2 regions of the Collibacillus ludicampi genome follow, and region 1 is predicted to be linked to the other one. Evidence: predicted binding sites of a transcription regulator. Region 1 holds the regulator's gene; the other holds the start of a gene.
The links. Region 1 encodes LexA, which represses DNA repair genes until DNA is damaged. Its sites were predicted from a motif close to CGAACATATGTTCG; they were not measured.
Positions count from the first base shown of each region.

Region 2: the regulator LexA is predicted to act here: its motif matches at 2,894-2,907, upstream of recA (recombinase RecA).

Region 1 covers NZ_BOQE01000001.1:3,628,945-3,633,636, reverse strand. Annotated here, with positions in the region: gene DNHGIG_RS18425 (methionine gamma-lyase family protein) at 1-805, shown strand, start outside; gene DNHGIG_RS18420 (MerR family transcriptional regulator) at 913-1,332, shown strand; gene glnA (type I glutamate--ammonia ligase) at 1,419-2,756, shown strand; gene lexA (transcriptional repressor LexA) at 2,854-3,474, opposite strand; gene ligD (non-homologous end-joining DNA ligase) at 3,626-4,546, shown strand; gene mtnP (S-methyl-5'-thioadenosine phosphorylase) at 4,616-4,692, shown strand, end outside.
Region 2 covers NZ_BOQE01000001.1:3,449,135-3,453,826, reverse strand. Annotated here, with positions in the region: gene rny (ribonuclease Y) at 1-916, opposite strand, end outside; gene DNHGIG_RS17560 (regulatory protein RecX) at 1,065-1,712, opposite strand; gene recA (recombinase RecA) at 1,712-2,791, opposite strand; gene DNHGIG_RS17550 (DEAD/DEAH box helicase) at 3,334-4,692, opposite strand, start outside.

The sequences.
Region 1 (4,692 bases):
AGACTTCGAAACGGTGGCCAAGAAAATCAAACCTTCCACAAAATTGATCGGGATTCAACGTTCATCCGGCTACGCGTGGCGCCCTTCATACTCCATCAAGGAAATCGAAGAAATGATCGCTTTTATCAAGAAAATAAAGCCGGAGCTCATCGTATTTGTGGATAATTGTTACGGTGAATTTACGGAAGAGAGAGAACCAACGGCAGTTGGTGCCGATCTCATCGTTGGCTCCCTGATCAAAAATCCGGGCGGCGGTTTGGCTCATTCCGGGGGATATATTGTGGGAAAGGCAGATCTTGTGGCACAAGCGGCCTGCCGCTTGACCGCGCCAGGTATCGGCGCGGAACAGGGCGCGATGCTAGGGATGAACCGTCATATTCTACAAGGTTTCTTCTTGGCGCCGCATGTAGTAGGAGAGGCATTAAAAGGTGCGGTGTTTGCCGCTTTGCTTTTCGAAAAGTTGGGGCTTGAAACACTGCCGAAATGGAATGCGAAAAGAACGGATATTATCCAGGCGTTCCGTTTGGGGACAAAAGAGCGGCTGATTTCATTTTGTCAATCGATTCAAGCGGCATCACCTGTCGATTCTCACGTGCGCCCCGAACCCTGGGCAATGCCAGGATACGCGGATCCCGTGATCATGGCGGCCGGCACATTTGTACAAGGTGCTTCTTTGGAACTATCGGCGGATGGTCCCTTGCGCGAACCTTATATCGGTTTTTTACAAGGCGGGCTTACATATGAACATGCCAAATTGGCCATTCTTTTAGCGGTTCAAACCATGATGGAAAAACAATTGCTGTAGTCATTCGGGTTTTTTATGTCAAATTAATTAACACTGCTTGACACTTTTATTGTACCAATTTTATAATACAAGTGTCGGTTGGAATTTCTAACAGAGGGGGATTCCACATGAACGATGAAATCAGGCGGAATTTGGCGCTTTTTCCCATTGGAATCGTGCAGAAGCTTACGGATCTTTCTGCCCGCCAGATTCGTTACTATGAACAACACGGGTTAATTCGCCCTGCAAGAACGGAAGGTAAACAACGATTGTTTTCTTTTAACGATGTGGAACGTTTGTTAGAAATTAAACGATATATCGATCAAGGGTTGAACATTGCTGGGATCAAAAAAATGGTAGGCGTTGCACCTGAAGCTTCTCAGTTACCGGAAGCGGATGTGAAGATAGGGCCCGAGCGTAAAGAGAGAAAAGAGCTCACGGAACAAGAGTTGCATGATCTGCTGAAAAAGGAAATCATAACGAGAGCAAGCCGTCCGGGTTTACCGAACAGTTTGATCCAAGGAGAGCTTTCACGTTTTTTCCACTAATCATGGAAGTGGTGTTGTGACAGGTTAATCCCGATGCGAATTTTTATTCATTCGCATCTGTATATACAAAAGGAGGCTACCAGAACATGAACCGCAATTATACCCGCGAAGACATTATTCGCATGGCCAAGGAAGAGAATGTCCGTTATCTGCGCCTGCAGTTCACAGACCTTCTCGGTGTGATCAAAAATGTGGAAGTACCTATTTCACAACTTGAAAAAGTCCTTGACAATAAGATGATGTTTGACGGTTCCTCCATCGAAGGGTTCGTACGTATCGAGGAATCGGATATGTATCTCTACCCTGATCTCTCCACATGGCTGATCTTCCCATGGGGCAGCGAGCATGGAAAAGTTGCCCGTCTGATCTGTGACATCTATATGCCTGACGGAACTCCGTTTGAAGGGGATCCCCGTGGCATCTTGAAGCGTGTGCTCGCAGAAGCGAAAGAAATGGGCTTCACGAGTATGAATGTGGGTCCGGAGCCGGAATTCTTCCTCTTCAAAATGGACGAACAAGGCAATCCTACCATGGAAGTCAACGATAAAGGCGGTTATTTCGATCTTGCACCTGTCGATCTCGGGGAAAACTGCCGTCGTGAAATCGTTCTTGCTCTCGAAAAAATGGGATTTGAAATCGAGGCTTCTCACCACGAGGTGGCGATCGGGCAACATGAGATCGATTTCAAATATGCGGATGCCGTCCAAGCTGCAGACAATATCATGACATTTAAATTAGTTGTCAAGACAATCGCACGTCAATACGGTTTACATGCAACATTTATGCCGAAACCGTTATTCGGCGTCAACGGTTCCGGAATGCATACACACCAATCCCTCTTCACCGAGAAGGGCAATGCATTCTACGACGAACATGACGAGCTGGGCCTTTCAAAAGTTGCGAAACATTATCTGGCGGGTATTCTGGCGCACGCTCGCGGCTTTGCAGCGATCACGAACCCGACGGTCAACTCGTACAAGCGGCTCGTTCCGGGATACGAAGCACCTGTTTACATCGCTTGGTCTGCGAAAAATCGTTCGCCGCTCGTTCGCATCCCTGCTTCCCGCGGTTTGTCTACACGGATTGAAGTCCGTAACCCGGATCCTTCCTGTAACCCGTACTTGGCTCTTGCAGTCATGTTGAAAGCGGGTCTCGACGGAATTAAACGTGAACTTCCGTTGCCGGAAGCAGTCAATCGCAATATCTATGTCATGAGTGATGCGGAACGTGAAAGAGAAGGCATTCTGTCCTTGCCTGGCAGCTTGAAAGAAGCGATTGACGAGCTTCTTGCCGATGAAGTGATCTGCAGTGCTCTCGGTGAACATGCACTCACACATTTCGTAGAAGCGAAAACGATCGAGTGGGACATGTTCCGTACGCACGTCACACCATGGGAACGCGATCAATACTTATCTCTTTATTAAGGATGAATAACAAAAAACTCCGGTTTACCGCCGGAGTTTTTTGTTTCGATTGCATGCTTACCTGTTTGTTAAAGGATACGATTAACACCATTCGATCTTAAAAGATATGACGGAAGACGCCGATCACCTTTCCTAAGATCACTACGTTATGATAGCGCAATGGTTCCATAGAAGCATTCTCAGGCTGTAAACGAATGTGATCCGATTCCTTGAAGAAGCGTTTCACAGTCGCTTCTCCCTCTTCCGTCATCGCGACAACAATCTCACCGTTCTGGGCGGTCGACTGTTTGCGTACGATGACAAGATCTCCGTCGAGGATACCCGCTTCAATCATCGAATCCCCTTGTACCTGAAGAAGAAACACTTCCGCGTCTCCGACAAAACGGGAGGGAAGGGGGAAATAGTCTTCGATGTTTTCGATCGCTGTGATCGGGCTGCCCGCCGTAACTTTGCCGATGATGGGGGCCATCACGGTCGAATATTCATAATCTGCCATGTACTCATCCGTATCCAACACTTCAATTGCCCTTGGTTTCGTCGGATCCCTACGGATTAGCCCTTTTTGTTCAAGCCTTGCTAAATGTCCGTGCACGGTTGAACTGGAAGCCAGACCGACCGCTTCCCCAATTTCCCGAACAGAAGGCGGATATCCTTTTTCCCGAACTTCTTTCTTTATAAAATCGATAATCTGCTGTTGCCTTTTCGATAATTTGACCATGAAAATAACTCTCCTATTACGCAGATCTCGTAAACACACGTCGTTTACTTGAATTATATCATAGGATGGCAAATTATACAAACATGAGTTCGCATGTGGAAATTCTCCAGTCTGGGAACTCTACTGAATGAATAGTTTGAGGAGGGTTCTTATGACGGCTGATGGGAATACGCTTATCTGTGAACATCCTGTACGCGTTACGAACCTTGATAAGGTGCTTTGGCCGGAAGCGGGGATTACCAAAGCGGAATATATCCAGTACATCATTCAAATGGCTTCTTACTTAATTCCTCATTTGAAAAATCGGCCGTTGACAGTGATCCGTTTTCCGGACGGGATTCACGCGCACTCGTTTTATCAGAAGAACGCGCCGAAAGAAACGCCGAAATGGGTCAATACGTATCCTGTTTGGTCGGAGGAGAGCAAACGAACCATTCATTACATGTTAGCGAATGATACGAGCACTCTCATCTGGTTGGCCAATCATGCTTGTATTGAGCTTCATCCGTGGTTTTCCCAAATCCAAGCGCCGAATAGTCCGACGAACATCGCGTTTGATTTGGATCCGTCTGTTCCCGGATTTGAAAAGGTAAGAGAAGTCGCGTTACGTTTGAAGGAGGTTTTGGACGATCTGGGGCTCCCTTCTTATCCGAAAACCTCAGGCGCATCCGGTATCCAAATATTCATTCCGCTCGCTCTAGGTTTTTCATATGAAGACACCCGGATGATCACTTCCTTCATCGGTCGGTTTATGGCAGAAAAATACCCGAAAATCATTACAGTTGAGCGGATGGTGAAGGATCGCGGGGACAAAGTGTATATCGACTACCTGCAACATGCGCCGAACAAAACGTTGATCGCTCCGTATTCGGCCAGAGCGGTTGCAAAGGCTTGTGTATCCGCCCCTCTCACTTGGGAGGAACTGCAAAAAGGGGTTGTACCCGAAGATTTTACGATTGTAAACATGGTATCACGCGTGAATACATTGGGCGATTTGTTCGCACCTCTGACTCGTCCCGGAGTAGACATTGGAGAGTTGCTACAATTGATACGCCAACATTCCTCATCTTGACGAAGGAGAACATCCTCTGATTAAATGGTTATGACCCAATACCTGGTACGGTGATTAAAGGAGGAGCCCATGCAAGCAGAATTCGCGATAATCGGGGGGACTGGCGTTTACGATCCGGCGTTGCTGGATCATTCCACTCGTCAAAT
Region 2 (4,692 bases), 180 kb from region 1:
TTACGCCCGTTTCGAAAGTCGCTTGCTCTCCTTCTTCACGAATACGCTCGTCGATTTCACGACGTGCTTTTTCAACCATTTCCTCGATTCGAGCGGGATGGATACGCCCATCCGCAACCAATTTCTCCAAAGCCACACGGGCGATTTCCCTGCGTACGGGATCAAATCCAGACAGAATGACTGCCTCCGGTGTATCGTCGATAATAAGGTCGATCCCTGTTAAAGTTTCTAGGGCTCGAATATTTCGCCCTTCACGACCGATAATACGGCCTTTCATTTCATCATTCGGTAAAGCTACAACTGAAACGGTAGTTTCCGCAACATGATCGGCAGCACAGCGTTGAATCGCCGTACAGATGATCTCCTTTGCTTTCTTATCCGCCTCCAGCCGCGCCTGTTGCTCAATCTCTTTCATGAGCATAGCAGCTTCATGACGGCATTCCGCTTCTACATTCGAGAGAATCAAATTGCGCGCTTCTTCTCGTGTCAAACCGCTAATTCTTTCTAATTCGGCCGCTTGAGCCCGATAGAGCTCTTCAACTTGCTCCCTCATCTCTTCCACATTACGTTCTTTTATCGCCAAAATTTCTCCGCGCTTCTCAATCGCTTCGGTCTTACGATCAAGCGTTTCCTCTTTCTGAAGTAAGCGTCGCTCAAGTCGTTGAATCTCGTTACGCCGCTCGCGGATATCTTTTTCGGCTTCGGAACGCAGCTTGTGTACTTCTTCCTTCGCTTCGATGATCGCTTCCTTCATCTTGGCTTCCGCTTCCCTCGTAGCTTGGTCGACGATCTGGGCTGCACGTTCTTCGGCGGATTGGATCTTTCTCTCCGCGAAAGAACGCCGTAAGACGTAGCCGATCGCCATACCCACCAACAGGAAGATTAAGGAAAAAGCAACAATCAAGAGGTATGACATATGGGTAACGCCTCCTTGCTCAGAAACGTATCAGTCTGAGCTAGACGACGCAGACCCTCTAATAGGTTGTATAAATCGGTACATCAGACTGTCAACTTGACAGTGACCGATCAAGCTGCTCATACGCAATTTAATTGTAACTTTTGTGTCAATCATTGTCAAGATTGGAGGTGTTTTTGATGGTTCGCAAGATTTCCTGAATCGTACCCATACGATATCCTCTACGAGCAAGAAAAGAGCCAAGCCGGCGCGTAAGTACCCGTTCATCAACGTCCCTCATTTTCGCGAGGCGCGCACGAGCCAGAGCAAGCGCAGTCTTTTGATCATCCACACATGCGGAAGCTAACACTTCATCGATCACTTCATCCGCGATACCTTTTTGTTGTAATTCAAAACGCAACATGCGCTCACTTCGCGGCCGATCTTGCAATCGACTTCGCACAAAGCCTTCCGCGTAACGTTTGTCGTCTACATATCCGTATTCGGACAAAAATTGAAACACCTGCTGGATAACGGCTTCCGAAAATCCCTTTCGCACAAGATACACACGAAGCTGATAGGCGGAACGGGGCCGGGCGGCGAGATACTTGATTGCAAGATCCTTGGCAAAGCCGAGTTGTTCTTCCGCACGGAGGGCATCCAACTCCTCCGAGGATAACACCTGCCCCACCCGCAACTTCGCTTTCACAACCACTTCGCGTCTTACACGCAAAACCGGATCACCGTTTATAAACACGCATACCCGATCATGGCTGGAGCGCTCCGCCTTAATCGCAGTGATCGTATGCTTATCCATTACTCGTCGATCAAGGAATCACTAAAAATCCCTTCAAATTCGTCAAAGCTCTCATCGGTTGCGGCTGGAACGCTGACCTTCGCTCCCGGACCAGAGACATTATAATATTCGCGAATCTTCTCCTCAATCTGATTAGCAATCTCCGGATGCTCCTTGAGGAATTGTTTCGCATTTTCACGCCCCTGGCCCAAACGTTCGTCTTGGAAAGAATACCAAGCACCGCTCTTCGTGATGATATCTAGTTCGGTTCCCATATCGATAATACTGCCCTCGCGGGAAATCCCTTCGCCGAACATGATATCAACATCAGCCGATTTAAAAGGCGGCGCGACTTTATTCTTCACCACTTTAATTTTCACGCGATTTCCAACGAGTTCATTCCCCTGCTTCAGGGCTTCGGCCCTGCGCACTTCCAAGCGGATCGTGGAATAAAACTTTAACGCTCTTCCCCCCGTCGTGGTTTCCGGATTACCGAACATCACGCCTACTTTTTCCCGGATTTGGTTAATAAAAATCGCGAGTGTCTTCGATTTGGAAATCGCTCCCGACAACTTTCTCAGCGCTTGGGACATGAGTCTCGCCTGCAAGCCAACGTGAGCATCTCCCATCTCCCCGTCGATCTCAGCTTTGGGAACGAGAGCGGCAACCGAGTCGATTACGATGACATCTACAGCACCGCTGCGCACAAGCGCCTCCGCGATTTCGAGCGCCTGTTCCCCGGTATCCGGTTGTGAGATCAGCAATTCGTCGATATTGACTCCAAGCTTCTGTGCATACACAGGATCCAAGGCGTGCTCCGCGTCAATAAATGCCGCTTGACCGCCGATTTTCTGCACTTCTGCGATCGTGTGCAATGCGACGGTTGTCTTACCGGACGATTCGGGACCGTATATTTCAATAATCCTGCCGCGCGGAAAACCTCCGACTCCAAGTGCAATATCGAGCGCGAGAGACCCGGAGGAAACGGTTTCCACCGACATCATGTTTGTTGCTTCTCCAAGTTTCATGATCGAGCCTTTGCCAAATTGTTTCTCGATAAGGCGCAACGCCTGATCTAAAGCTGCTTTACGGTCGCTCAAACTATACAACCCCTTCTTATGAACTCATTTCCATTCTTATAATTCGCGATCAGCGACAATCATTCCTGCTGCTATTATTTTAATCGATTCTACGCCAGAATGCAAACGTTTGTTCGTAATTGGTAGGGGTAATAAGGCTTGGGTGGATGTATCGCTTTGCGCTTGGGTTCAATGAAGGTCGTCGTAGCGGGCATATGCTTGGCGTTCAGGCTCCGAGGAGGTCGTCTCAGAGGGTATATGCATTGCGCTCATGCTCCGTGAAGGTCGTCTCGCATGGAATCATAATCAAATGTTGCGAGACGACCTTCAAAGTCGCAATTACGCGCAATGCATATACCCCCATATCGTCCAAAAGGTAGCGAGACGACCTCCAAAGTCGCTGACCCACGCAAAGCATTACGCCCGCTCGAAGACACTTTTCATGATCTAATGACGCCGCCCATACAGCATGGAGGCATAAATAAAAATTGCCCTCGAATCATCGAAGGCAATTTCCGCCCCGCCGTTGAAACGCGCACGCGACTTGGGCTGTACGGAAGAGACTAACGGCGTCCGCTCACCGTGCGTTCACGCGGCCGAGCCGGCTCTAGGTTGACGCGTGTTCCGTTGATCCGCGATTGACGCAATGCTTCATACACGAACGGAGCCGATTCCTGTTCCACTTCCAGGAACGTAAACTTGTCAAAAATGTCGATCTTGCCGATAGCTTGTCCTGGAACTCCAGCTTCTTCCGAGATCGCGCGGATTAAATCGGAAGGACCGATCTTCGCGCTTCGGCCGATATTCAGGAAGAAACGCACCATTCCCGGAGCTCCTCCCGTTTCACCGAAATCATAATTGTCTTCAGCCTCACGGGAAAGCTCATCGGAACTGGCCAATTTGAGCGCTGCCGCCGCGAGGTCGATCGGATCGAATTCATCCACAAGGTTGCCAAGAACAGCACGATAATGGGATACTCCACCCTCTTGCACAGCGGTACGCAAACGCTCGCGCCACATTTCCGCTTGGCGTTCCGCAACATCCGCAAGTGAAGGAACTTCCCGCGGAACGATCTTTGCTTTTGTTTCTTTTTCAATCATTTTCAACAGTTTAAATTCACGCGGTGTCACAAGCGTGAGCGCCAAACCGTGTTTACCCGCTCTCCCCGTGCGTCCGATGCGGTGGACGTACGATTCGGGATCTTGCGGTATGTCATAGTTGATCACGTGCGTGACATTCTCCACATCGATGCCGCGCGCCGCCACATCGGTAGCTACAAGCATCTCGATCTCGCCATTGCGAAACTTCTTCATGACGCGATCCCGCTGCGCTTGTGACATATCCCCGTGCAAGCCGTCCGCCATATACCCGCGGGAGATCAAAGCTTCCGTCAACTCATCAACGCCTCGCTTCGTCCGGCAAAAAATGATCCCCAAAGGCACATCCTCCGAATCGATGATACGGCACAAACTCTCTAATTTGTTTCGTTCCAGTACCTTATAGTACACTTGATCGATTAACGGTACGGTCACTTCTCCGCGATTAATCGTCACATTTTTCGGGTTACTCATATATTTGTTAGACAGCCGTTTGACTTCCGGCGGCATCGTCGCAGAGAACAACAGGGTTTGACGATCAGCGGGGGTTTCTTTTAAGATCGTTTCGATATCATCGATAAATCCCATATCCAACATTTCGTCCGCTTCATCGAGAACAACCGTGCGCAGCTTATCCAACTTTAACGTACCGCGGCGAAGATGGTCGAGCACACGCCCCGGAGTACCGATCACGATTTGTATTCCTTGTTGCAGCGCTTTGATCTGATGCCCAATCGACTGCCCGCCGTAGATCGGGAGTGTGCGCACTCGCTTATAGCGCGCGATCTTCCGCAATTCCCCCGCCACTTGGATGGCGAGTTCACG